4 regions of the Hydrogenoanaerobacterium saccharovorans genome follow, and region 3 is predicted to be linked to each of the others. Evidence: predicted binding sites of a transcription regulator. Region 3 holds the regulator's gene; each other region holds the start of a gene.

Region 1 (3,193 bases), on a different contig from region 3:
TAACCCCCCAGCAGGTAGAGGAAATAAACAATATGACTGTTTATTTCAAAGACCATATGGGTATGACCAAATACACCAATAAAGCAGATACACTCAATGCTTTGGTAACGCAAAGGGTGCTCTATCAATTATTTGATGAATACGACATTCAACTTTCTGCGCAGGATGAGGCGTATTGTGATAACTCCTTTGCCGAATTTGAAGAGTCTTACGAGCAGGCGATTGCCATGCAGAACGATAGCGAGATTGCTTACCGCAAAAAGTTACAAGAGCCGTTCGATGAGATGCGAAAGGCGTCGGGCATGACACAAAGCGAATTCGAACAATACTGTATTGATGGCGCGAAATACATCTTAAAGCGCAAGATGCTGGTGGATGAAAAGTTTGGCGGAGATAATAAAGCGCTCAAACGTGCGGTAGAAAATGCGGTAGCCAGCGGCAAAGTAAAAGTAACCACGCAAGACGGCAAGCCGTACAGGTTCAAAGCCATTGTAGAAACAAATAAAAAACCCCGCCGCACAAAAAACGAAAACGCAAGGGAAGAAGGCGTAACATTTTCGCTCGAATCCACACTGCAAAAGCCCGAATAAACGCAAAAAGGGGAGTGACTTTTAAGTCGCTCCCTCTTTTATATCAACTAGTTGTGTTGTTTTAAGTATTCTTTGCCGAGCATATCTGCGGTGAGCAAAGCGCTGTAAAGCTGTTCAGGTGTTACATCGCCCACCATGTTGTGGATGGTTTCGCCTGAGGCGCAGGCTTTTTCTGCGGCTATCATCACTCTGGAGTTGTCGGTAACGCCAAGCTCTTTGAGCGTGAGGGGCAGACCAACCGAATGGCAGAAATCCATCACTTCGTTGATCTCGTGCTTCGGTGCTGCCTCTAAAATCAACTGGGTAATCGTGCCGAACGCAACAATGCTTCCATGCATCGTGGCATCGCACTCCTGCAGGGCGGTAAAGCCGTTGTACACCGAGTGTGCCACAGCCAGTCCGCCGTTATCTGCACCAACACCGCTCAAATAGGTGTTTGCCTCAATAACTGCCTCCAAAGCAGGGGTGAGCAGCTTTTGCTCGCACGCAATTTTTGCCTGAGCACCGTATTCCAGCAGAGTTTCGTAGCAAAGCTTGCACAACGCGGTTGCAGAGCGCGAAACGCCGCCGTTTTCGAGGCTCGGTGCATCGGTTCTTACACAAGCGCGCGCCTCAAAATAGGTAGCCAATGCGTCGCCCATACCTGCAACCAAAAATTTAGCAGGGGCATTTGCAATCACTTTGCTGTCTACAATAACTGCCTCGGGGTTTCTGGGGTAGAACAGGTAGCTGTTAAATGTGCCATCGTCGTTGTAAATAACCGATAGACCGGTGCAGGGGGCATCGGTGGCGCATACGGTGGGTACAATCACAACGGGGACATGCTCGTAAAAAGCGGTTGCTTTTGCGGTATCGATGGCAGAACCGCCACCTACGCCGACAACCACTTCGATGTTGTTTTGTTTTACGATGCTGCGCATCTTTTCAATTTCGCCTACTGAGCTGACGCCGCCGAACACCTCGTAGATACGGCTGCAATCTGTATTTTCAAAGCTCTTTTCAATTTTTGCATGGCAGCTTTTGTGTCCGCTGTTCGAGCAGATGAACAAAAAGCGTTTGCCCAAATCCTTTGTTTCAGCATAAAACTGGTAGAGAGCGTTTTCTCCCTGTACATATTTAAGCGGTGCACGCATAAGTTTAATTCTTGCCATTTTATTTTTCTCCTTTGGTTTGAAAGATCTGTTTTATTGTACAGCCTTGATAAATTATTGTCAATCTAACAGAGAGAAAAATGGCGAGGCTTGATATATTGTTTTTGCATAGCATGTATCTCATATATATCTAGTTGCGCATTCTGGTGGAAAGTGCACATAAAACCCCCCGCCTAATTTTAGGCGGGGGGTTCATGGGCTGATGCAAATATCTACGTACCTGCTTTGCTTGCTTTAAATACAACCACCAATAAGCAGCTTGCAGCAAACAACGCTATACCTTGAAATAAAGAATCGTAGACAGAAAGTATCTTATCATGAATAGAAATGGTATTAACGTTATATTTCAAAGCATAGCTGTTCCATCCATCATTTACTCCAATAACCTCATCATTTAAACCAGCCTGATAAGATTTTAATACTTTGTATCGTGGGAAGATAAAATGTTTTTTTAAAACAGTTATATAAGTTTGTTGGTTCATCTGTGTTAAATAGATAGATGAGTGGCTTTCGTCTATTGAGTGTATGATTTTATAGGGTTGTGGCTGCAATTCGTACTTTTTGGTTAGATATTGTTTGACGCTCTGTTCTTTTTGAGAACTGTTGTAGGGGTACATTGCAGCCCCCCACAATGCATAGCCAAGAATAGCAAGTACCAGTATAAGAATCAAATATTTCTTTCTGATTAATACGTTTTTTAACCAGTTCAAAATTAGCTCCAGCTTACAATATCAAAAGTAGAATATGCGAACATCTCATTATGTAACCATACGCCTAAAGCCTGGGTTCCCCAATCTTGGGGTACATATCCTTCATAATATGTTTCACCCGTGTAGTAGTCAGTGTCGGTAACATAATATTTATACCCGTAAACGGTTTTGGTGTGCCCCGAGTATGTGGTATCAACAAGTTTCATGTTGTATGTGGTTTTATCGCAAGCCACTGTAGTGGAAAGCGCATTTGATAAAAAGCCGCCTGCTACTGTAATACCTGCACTTACCAGTAAGCGTTTTAAAAAAGTAGCAGTAAGAGCTTTGGGAAGATTAATAGCACCTACAACAATTGATATGAGATCAACCAATTTGCCTGCAAAAGATTTAATCGTGTAGGTAGTAGGACCGGATGTGTTTTCGGTATAAGATACTCTTAAACCATATCTTAATGTACCTTCATAAACAAGAGTTCTGTAGTTGATGGTTCCTAAAGTGGTACTGCCGGAATAAGCCGAAAAGGCTCGTGAAGGATTATTTTGCACCGAGATATAATCTTTTATGTTTAGCTGTGTCTCTTTTGCTTTGGGCGCATTCAAAGCAGAAGAAGAGGCAGTTTCATTATATACGGTTTTATAGACGATATCAGGGGTTACAGCTTTAATTACATTGCGGTCTGTCATTACATTGTTTAAATACTGTGTAAATACTTGATCGCCATTTGCTTTTGTTTCATAATCTA
Region 2 (3,193 bases), 210 kb from region 3:
AATCCGGTGTTTTGCACACGTCGGACAAAATAACAAACATATTTGAAAATCGGTCGCACAGATACTCATTTGCAACATCGCTGATGGTTAATTGAGTGGATTCATCGGGTTTTATCGGCACCGTAAATACTACCTTGGTACCAACTCCCTCATGTGAATTTACCGCAATCGAACCTCCATGCTCCAGCACAATCATTTTACTGATTGTGAGCCCCAGCCCGTCACCGCAAATGCCCGCAGAGCGGGGGTCGTAACTAAAATAGGTTTCAAAAACGCGCTGTAAAATTTTATCATTAATACCCAAACCATTGTCTTTTACCGATATGGAAGCTTGACCGTTATCTAACCCCAAAGTAACCAGAATTTCTCCTTGTTCGCCGATAAATTTTGCAGCGTTGGAGATGAGATTGAGCACGACGGTTGAAATTTTCTCAGGGTCAAACATTGTAATCACTGGTTCCCCCGGGACAGAATAACGGAACCGAATGCCGATGCTTTCAATCATTACCGAAACAATTCGGCAAAGCTGCTCCAAAAACAGGCATAAATCCTGCTTTTTCGGAGAAAATGTGGATAACCCGTGCTGATACCGATTAACCTCAGAGATGTTGGCGCTGCTGCGCAACAGACGATAACATTGTGTAGAGATTTTATTGACATATTCGCGGATTGCGGGGTCCTCAAGCTCATCATTACAGCGGGTAATACCCGATAATGCTGCGAAGATGGTGGAAAGAGGATTTCGCGTTTGGTGTGTAAAAGTAGCAAGTATTCGGTCAATACCTTCAAGCTGCAGCGGATGATTACAAATAGCAAACTTGCACAGTTTAACAACACAGCCAATGAGGTTCTCTTTGTCAAAAACAGGGGAAAGCTGAAAATCATAATCATTTTGCAATGTGCATTTTGCTGCTACTTGAACTGTAGATTTTTGGGTAAGTTGGTCGAAAATTGTCGAAAAGTTTTGCGAAAAAATAAATTGGTTAACCACTTCGTTGATAGCTTGATTAGGGAAAAGAGCTTTAGCAGCTTTGTTTGCCCATTGATAAGTAAAGCCTTGATCGACAAGAATGACGGGGATTGCCGCATCTTCAAAACTTTTGATATAGGAGTTACCCCACCATGAGCCACCCTTCATAGCATATATCACCTTTCAACCCTGATATCAAGAAAAAGGTTATAACGATTTTGGCATTTGTATCGGTTAAACTCTTTTCTTCCACATTACATTATATATAAATTTCCATGTGAAGTAAACAATATTTATTAGAAACAGGGCAAATAAATATAGGATTTTAAACAAGTGTACAAAAATATAATTTTATGGTTAATATTATCACAAAGTGCTTGTCATTTTTGTCTGTTTGAGATAGAATAATATTAGATTATAAATTTAGGAGGTTTCCCCATGATAAAAGTTGGTATTAATGGTTTTGGTCGTATTGGTAGACTGGTTTTCCGTGCCGGTTTGGATAATCCGGAAATTGAGTTCGTTGGAATCAACGATCCTTTCATGACACCTGATTACTGCGCATATATGCTGCGCTATGACACAGTTCATGGTCAGTACAAAGGTGATATTAAATACACCGAAGATGCTATCGTTGTAAACGGTAAAGAAATCAAATTCTTTGCAGAAAAAGATCCTGCAAACATCCCTTGGGGTAATTGCGGTGCTGAGTATGTTGTAGAATCCACCGGTGTTTTCACCACAATGGAAGCTGCTCAGGCTCATATCAAAGCAGGCGCTAAAAAAGTTGTTATCTCTGCACCTTCTAAAGATGCACCGATGTTTGTTATGGGTGTTAACCAAGACAAATACACCAAAGATATGGACATTGTTTCCAATGCATCTTGCACAACAAACTGCTTGGCTCCTTTAGCTAAAGTTATCAATGACAAGTTTGGCATTGTTGATGGTTTGATGACCACAGTTCACTCCACCACCGGTACCCAGAAAACGGTCGATGGTCCTTCCAAGAAAGACTGGAGAGGCGGACGTGCTGCTTCCGGCAACATCATTCCTTCTTCTACCGGTGCTGCAAAAGCGGTTGGTAAAGTTATCCCAGAGCTGAACGGCAAACTCACAGGTATGTCCTTCCGTGTTCCTACTTTGGACGTTTCGGTTGTTGACTTGACTGTAAACCTTGCTAAATCTGCAAGCTACGATGAGATTTGTGCTGAGATTAAAGCTGCATCGGAGGGCGCAATGAAAGGTATTCTTGGTTACACCGAGGATGCTGTTGTTTCCTCCGACTTCATCCACGACGAGCACACCTCTATCTTTGATGCTAAAGCTGGTATCGCTCTTACTGATAAATTTGTCAAACTGGTTTCCTGGTATGACAACGAGTGGGGTTATTCCAACAAAGTCCTTATGCTCATCCAGCACATGGACAAAAACAAATAAATTTTAACTTCGGTTTAAACGAACCAAGTAGTAAAATTATTTAATAAACGCACCTGATTTTGAGTAATTTATTCAGAATCAAGTGCGTTTTTATTTAACAAGTTAAAATAATATTGTGGAAAAATTTCATGTTTTAAAGTGTGTTTGTTATAAAATTGCAGTGCATTTATAATAGTAAAAGTTATAAAAAATGGTTTTTGGTACAACATAGGTGAGAGGACGATCTTATCTTACCAAGTAACCGGAAAGGATACTGTTTATGGAATGGCTGCATGTTTTACTTAGTTCATTGGGCTCTATTATTGCTCTTTTTATTCTGACTAAAATTATGGGTAACCGTCAAATGTCACAATTAAGCATGTTTGATTATATCAACGGAATCACTATTGGTTCAATTGCAGCAGAAATGGCAACTTCACTTGAGGATGATTTTATAAAACCGCTTACCGCAATGATTGTATATGCTCTCCTTTCTGTTTTATTTTCTTTCGCAACAAGCAAATCGATTAAACTGCGCAGGATATTGACAGGTGAAACATTGGTTTTGTTTAATGAGGGTAAAATTTATAAAAGTAATTTAAAAAAAGCAAAGCTGGATGTAACGGAATTTTTAACCCAATGCCGAAACAGCGGATACTTTAACCTTTCGGACATTCAAACAGCTATTTTAGAGCCAAATGGAAAAATCAGCTTTTTACCGTTGGCAGCCAAAAGGCCTGTAACCCCCGGCGATATGAATTTGTTCCCTTTGCAAGAGAAACCTGTGGTTAATGTAATTCTTGA
Region 3 (3,193 bases):
ACCGCGTGCGGGCGACCCATGGCCGAATATTGAGAGTGCCAACGTTGCAATGCGAAAAGAGCTTGATTTATTTGCAAACGTGCGTCCGGTAAAAGTGCCTTCGGAGGGCATTGATTGGACATTCTTCCGCGAAAACACCGAGGGTGCCTATACACTTGGCTCTTGCGGTACCAATGTGGATGATGAGCTTGCGTTTGACTTTACGGTAACCACCACCGAAGGCACCGAAAGAATAGCTCGCCTTGCTTACGATTACGCAAAGAAAAACGGCAAAAAACGTGTTTCTATCGTAACAAAAGCAAACATTGTAAAAACAACCGACGGCAAATTTTTAAAACTGTGCCAAAATATAGCAAAAGAGTACCCCGACATCACAACCGATGACTGGTACATTGATATTATGACTGCCAAATTGATTGACCCCAAGCGCAGAAAAGATTTTCAGGTTATGGTACTGCCAAACCTGTACGGCGATATTATTACAGATGAAGCCGCAGAGATGCAGGGTGGTGTAGGTACCGCGGGCAGTGCAAACCTTGGCAAGCGTTATGCAATGTTTGAAGCAATTCACGGTTCGGCACCCAGAATGATGGACGAGGGAAGAGGCTGCTTTGCAGACCCTTGTTCAATGCTGCGCGCGGCGGTTATGCTGCTTTCGCACATCGATCACCAAACCGAGGCAAACAAACTGGAAAGAGCTTTGGATATTTGCATGTATGAGGAGAAAAAACTGGCCATTACCGGGCGCGATACCGGGGCTACCTGCGAAGAATTCGGTAATTATGTTATGAGCACGATTGAGACTCTGTAAATAAGTTGGAAAAGGTGAATGCAATGAGCAAACAGGTATCTATCTCAGTTATCAGGCGACTGCCGAGATATTACCGTTTTCTTGGCGAACTTTTGAAAAATGGCATACATAGAATCTCCTCGCGCGAGCTTTCTTCCCGCATGGGGCTTACCGCGTCGCAGATCAGGCAGGATTTAAACTGCTTTGGCGGATTTGGCCAACAGGGCTATGGTTACAACGTCGAGGCACTGTACGGCGAAATCGGCCATATTCTTGGGTTGGATCAGAATTATAAAACCATCCTTATCGGTGTGGGTAACCTTGGCAGAGCAGTTGCAAACCATATGACGTTTGATGGCAGAGGCTATGAACTGATTGGTTTGTTTGACAGCAACGAGAAGGTCGTTGGTGACGTTGTTCGTGATATAGCCGTTATGGATATGGACGAGATGGAAGATTTCTGCATAAAAAATAAACCCGATGTTGCTATTTTATGTACTCCCCGAGAAGCGGCACAGCGCATTGCCGATAAGCTGGTAGAACTTGGCGTGCGTGGCTTTTGGAATTATTCGCATTATGATATCAATATGAATCATCCACATGTAGCGGTAGAAAATGTTCACCTCGGCGATAGCCTGATGACATTGTGCTATAAGGTAAAAGACCTGGATAGCCCAGACGGCCCTGCCGAAGGGAACAAAAATATATAAATGCAAAACGGCTGTGATGAATCAATCACAGCCGTTTTTAGTTCTTATCCTGTTTTAGTCCAAGAATATAATCAGCACTCACATTATAAAATTTGCAAAGGGTAACCAAATGGCAAATTGGCAATTCGTTAATTCCATTTTCGTACCGCGAATAAACTTCCTGTGTGGTTCCTAGAACTTTAGCTATTGCTTCTTGTTTTAAGTCGTTATCTTCGCGTAATTCTCTGAGCACCTCAAAATACATTTTCATGCTTTACACCACGCTTTACTGTAAATCATTATTGCAGCCAAAGGTCAATGCTTTGCATTTGTAAGTAGCTCAAGAGAAACATTTAGTATATTTGCAAGTGCTACCAATTCAATATCGGTGACAAAGCGTTCTCCGTTTTCGATTCTTTGAATTGCATTTTTGTCAACATCAAGCCCTTGAATTTGCAGTTGATCAGCAAGCATTCGCTGTGACACTTTTGGGTTTAAACTCTTACGTATTCGCGCTACATTTTTACCACAGATATTATTTCTACCGTCGACGGCTTTATTTTTATACATCCAAACACCTTCGTTTTAGTTCTTATCCTGTTTTAGCCCAAGAATATAATCAGCGCTCACATTATAAAACTTACAAAGCATAATGAGATGGCGAATAGGCATTTCGTTTAGTCCCTTTTCGTAACGGGAATACATCTGTTGCGATGTTCCCAATATTTTTGCAATAGCTTCCTGCTTTAAATCATTATCCTCACGCAATTCCCTAATTATTTCTATATATGTTTTCATAAATATATCACTCCAATAAAATTATACGTACAACATATATGATGTATTGACTTTACATAATATATTATGTAAAATTGCATGTATAACATTTAAATTGGAGGGAAAAAGATGCCGGATTATGAAAAAATGTATACCGTATTGTTCAATAGGGTGACAGATGCAATTGAACAGTTGCAAACCGCACAGCAGATTACCGAGGAAATTTATGTTGCCTCAGGTGAACAGGCAAACAAAAACGAGGATGGCTAGCCATCCTCGTTTTTACGCTATCATTTGTAAGTTGTTTTAGTGATTTGCTTTATTATACGATATACTTTTTAACGCTTTCGGGAAGTTCTGCAGCGTCGCAAGATACTGTAAAGATGATCGATGCTTTGCTTACCTCAACAAGTGCATTCAAATCTTCTATAAAAGCAGCAAACTCTTCGTAATTTTTGCCGCCTATTTTCAGCGTGCCATCTACAAAGATTTCAGAAATATCATAGTTGCCTGCAAAAATACCTGCGAGGAAACCATAAAACGCCTTGTAGCCCTCAACCTTATAATCTTCGATATCAATCAATCTGACAGCATGATCGATATTGTATGTCATTTTAAGACCTTTCTCAACGCATACGATATTACCGGTGGTTGTTTTAACGGCGGCATTAATCTGATTGATGAGTGTTTTTGTTTTGCCGGAGCCTTTGTTACCCACGATGAGCTTAATCATGTTTTATTCCTCCCAGTTTTTATTATATTTGGTATCGCCCTGCGGCGAATGTTGTGTGTTGCCTATTTTAATTTTGCTTCCAATTCAGCCTTCATATCCTCATAACCCGGTTTGCCAAGCAAAGCAAACATATTCTTTTTGTAACTCTCAACGCCCGGCTGATCGAATGGGTTTACGTTCAATGTGTAACCCGAGATGGCACAT
Region 4 (3,193 bases), 1.5 Mb from region 3:
CAATTGTCTTTTTAAATTCAGTTGAATCAATTTTAAAGAAATCAGCTACTTCTTCAATCGTATCGCCTTTTACAAGAAGTTTGTTGTCATAGAGATATTTTATTTCAGCAGCATGATTTTCTTCCAGTTTGCTTTGTTCATAACCGTTTTGATCCACAATTTCGTAGCAGCAATGGTCGGTTTGTGCTTTAATTGCCATCGACATAACGTCACGTCTACCGAGTTCCTCTACAAAACGTTTGCCTTCTTTGTTAACAATTACGGTATGACCGTATAGTCTTGCGTCATCAAAGTACAAAAGGGTACCTGTAAGCGGATCGCAGATAGGGTAAGTCTGAATATATTCCATCCCTACAAGCTCGGCGCCTACTTTTTCTGCCATAACAATGCCATCGCCTGTGCTGCCTACAGAGTTTGTTGAAAGAATATTTTCGTCAATTTCAGGGTTATACTTCTTTCTCATTTCAATGTTTGAACCAAATCCGCCTGTAGTAAGGATGACCGCTTTGTTTGTTTTAAAAGTGTAATTTGCATCGGGGCCTTCTGCCTTAACACCAACTACTTTTCCGTTTTCATCGGTAATAAGCTCGGTTGCAGGTGTATTGCAGAGTACTTTAATACCAAGTTCTTTTGCTTTTGCCTGCTGTTTTACAATGATTTCCTGGCCGCTTGCTCCTTTTGGAATAAGGCTTCTTTTAACAGAGTGTCCGCCGAAGAACATCAGCTCGTTTTCCCACTCAACGCCTACGACATCTCTCAGCCATTTTGCCCCGTCAAGTGCACCGTTTGCAACTACTTTAACCAGTTCGGGGTCGTTTTTATTATCTCCGCCCTTCAGCATGTCCTCAGCCATTTGCTCGGGGTTATCTTTAATATTTTCTTTTTCCTGAAGCCAGTTTGCAGGGGCTGCATATTCTGCGCCAGAAATAAGTGTGTTGCCGCCCGGTACGGGGAGCTTTTCAAGGATGATAACATCGGCTCCCGCCATTTTTGCTTCAATAGCAGCACTGAAGCCTGCGCCGCCGGCACCTATAACAACAATATCATGTGTTTCTTCAACGTCTTTTTTTTCTGCTGCATCGGCAGTTGTGGCGTTAACTTTTTTCAGCAGTTCAGGTGTTGCACCTGCCGAAGCCAATGCGGCGTTTACTGCCTCTAAAAAGCCTTTTGAGGTTAATGTACAGCCTGCAACAGTATCTACTTCGGTGCTGTTTTTTTCAATTATGCTTTGGGTGAGTGTTTCCATAGCTTTGTCAAAGCCTTGGGTTTCTTTGTTTTCAAGCACCTTTATGTCGGTTACAGCGCTGTCTTTAATTGTTACTTCAACCTTGATTGTGCCGCCTTTACCGGTACCTTCGCCGGTGTAGGTGCCGTCTTGAATGCCGGCTTGTTCCGCTTGCGGTTTAGGTGAGCCGCATGCGGCTAAACCCAGTACCATCAACAATGCCAGTGCTAATGCAATTAGTTTTTTCATAATTCTCCTCCTGCAATATCTGTTGTTAAATAATTAACTAACAAATACAGTATATCATAGCCGAAGGTGAAAGTATTTGCATTACATTTCTTTTTCTTGTACTTTGCTGTATAATAAAATAACGACAAAATTTGGGGGCGTGATTGATTGTCGCTAAAACTTAAAATTATAATATGCTTTTTAATGTGTATTCTGTTTATTTTTTTGCCGTTGTTTTATTTAATCGAATCTTATTTTAAGCCGATGAATATGAAAAACGCAGAACATCAAATTACGCAGCTTATCGACTCAAAAGCCAACGAAATAGGTTCATGGCTCAATCAAAGAGTGAGCGAAATAAGAATTATAAAAGAATATCCATACTGCAAAGAGCTGGATTTTAACCAATTAAAACCCTACATCATTAATCTGAACAAGATATTGAATAAAAATTACGGTAACAGTACAGAAACCTTTGCCATAGGCGGTTTGGACGGCAAAGGCTGGATAAACGATAATATAACAATTGATGTATCACGGCGCCCCTATTTTAAAGAAGCAATGGCTACCAATCAAGAATACGTTATAAGCAACCCCGTCATTTCGAAATCAGACAACAACCATATTTTTCTTATTTGTTATCCCATCCACAACACAAAAGGTGATAAGGTGGGCTTTATCAATGGTGCCGTCAACCTTGAGCTGCTTTCTCAAATAACAAAAGAGATTGAACTATATGATGGCTTTTCTTGGATTATGAACAGGGAAGGCGAAATCTATATGTCGTCCGACAAAGTTTTGCCACAGCATAGCGTTACAAGTGACATGCTTTTAAAATCCGTTAAACAAAGCAATGGTTTTACTTCAGGAATTATACACTTGAATGAATTTTCTGAAGTGAATTCCACTGTTTTCTATTCTTCTGTTCCATATGCTAAAGATTGGATACTCTGTACGATGATTGACAATAACAAGATTCTTGAACAAACAAATCAGCTGATTAATCTTCTTTTGATTGTGTGCCTGCTTTTGTTTATTGTTTCCATCTTGTTATCCGTTTTTATTTCCTGCTCCATTACACGCCCTGTAGAGCGCCTCAAGTATCACATGCTTCAAGCTGCTTCCGGTAATCTGGATACTGTTTTTGAAAGCAAAAGTCATGATGAAATATCTGTTTTAGGCAAGGTTTTCAATCAAATGATTATTGCAATCAAAAATTTGATCAGCCAAATTTACAGTATACAAACTCAAAAGCGCCGTGCAGAATTAAGAGCATTGCAGGCACAGATTAATCCGCATTTTTTATACAATACGTTAGATACCATACAGTGGAAAGCATTAAGCCGCAATGCATGTGATGTTGCCGATATGATACAGCTTCTTTCGCAATTTTTTCGCATTTCGCTCAGCGGGGGAAAAGAATACATAACGGTGGAAGAAGAAATTGCCCATGTTACTTGTTATTTAAAAATACAAGAAATACGTTACAACGACAAATTAAAGTACGAAATTGATGTTGACGAAAGTGTAAAACAATATTTGATACCAAAACTTATTATTCAGCCCTTGGTAGAAAACGCGATTAATCACGGCTTGAAACCAAAATCCAATCGAGGAACCATTTCGATTTCCGTCAAAGAAAAAAACAATTCTCTTTGCATCTCGGTTTCGGATGACGGAGTTGGATTTGACGAACAAAAGCTAAAACAAATACGCCATAATATGAGCGCCTTTTTGGAA

The links. The regulator Rex, encoded in region 3, represses fermentation and respiration genes when NADH is low (regulators of the CRP and FNR family bind a similar motif). The targets are predictions, from matches to a motif close to ATTGTTAANNNNTTAACAAT.
Region 1: a site for Rex is predicted at 1,787-1,806, ahead of EDD70_RS14145 (glycerol dehydrogenase). Genes of this name have one in related genera too.
Region 2: a site for Rex is predicted at 1,324-1,343, ahead of gap (type I glyceraldehyde-3-phosphate dehydrogenase). Genes of this name have one in related genera too.
Region 4: a site for Rex is predicted at 1,496-1,515, ahead of EDD70_RS08405 (flavocytochrome c). Genes of this name have one in related genera too.

The regions. Positions count from the first base shown of each region.
Region 1 is NZ_RKRD01000004.1:155,105-158,297, forward strand. Features, by position in the region: gene EDD70_RS14140 (hypothetical protein) at 1-590, shown strand, start outside; gene EDD70_RS14145 (glycerol dehydrogenase) at 638-1,741, opposite strand; gene EDD70_RS14150 (hypothetical protein) at 1,954-2,451, opposite strand; gene EDD70_RS14155 (hypothetical protein) at 2,454-3,193, opposite strand, start outside.
Region 2 is NZ_RKRD01000001.1:446,573-449,765, forward strand. Features, by position in the region: gene EDD70_RS02080 (sensor histidine kinase) at 1-1,138, opposite strand, end outside; gene gap (type I glyceraldehyde-3-phosphate dehydrogenase) at 1,409-2,410, shown strand; gene EDD70_RS02090 (DUF421 domain-containing protein) at 2,670-3,193, shown strand, end outside.
Region 3 is NZ_RKRD01000001.1:241,061-244,253, forward strand. Features, by position in the region: gene EDD70_RS01090 (isocitrate/isopropylmalate family dehydrogenase) at 1-811, shown strand, start outside; gene EDD70_RS01095 (redox-sensing transcriptional repressor Rex) at 835-1,500, shown strand; gene EDD70_RS01100 (helix-turn-helix domain-containing protein) at 1,538-1,750, opposite strand; gene EDD70_RS01105 (helix-turn-helix domain-containing protein) at 1,795-2,049, opposite strand; gene EDD70_RS01110 (helix-turn-helix domain-containing protein) at 2,065-2,277, opposite strand; gene EDD70_RS14845 (hypothetical protein) at 2,386-2,526, shown strand; gene EDD70_RS01115 (hypothetical protein) at 2,579-2,989, opposite strand; gene EDD70_RS01120 (glucose-6-phosphate isomerase) at 3,052-3,193, opposite strand, start outside.
Region 4 is NZ_RKRD01000001.1:1,786,945-1,790,137, reverse strand. Features, by position in the region: gene EDD70_RS08405 (flavocytochrome c) at 1-1,474, opposite strand, end outside; gene EDD70_RS08400 (cache domain-containing sensor histidine kinase) at 1,622-3,193, shown strand, end outside.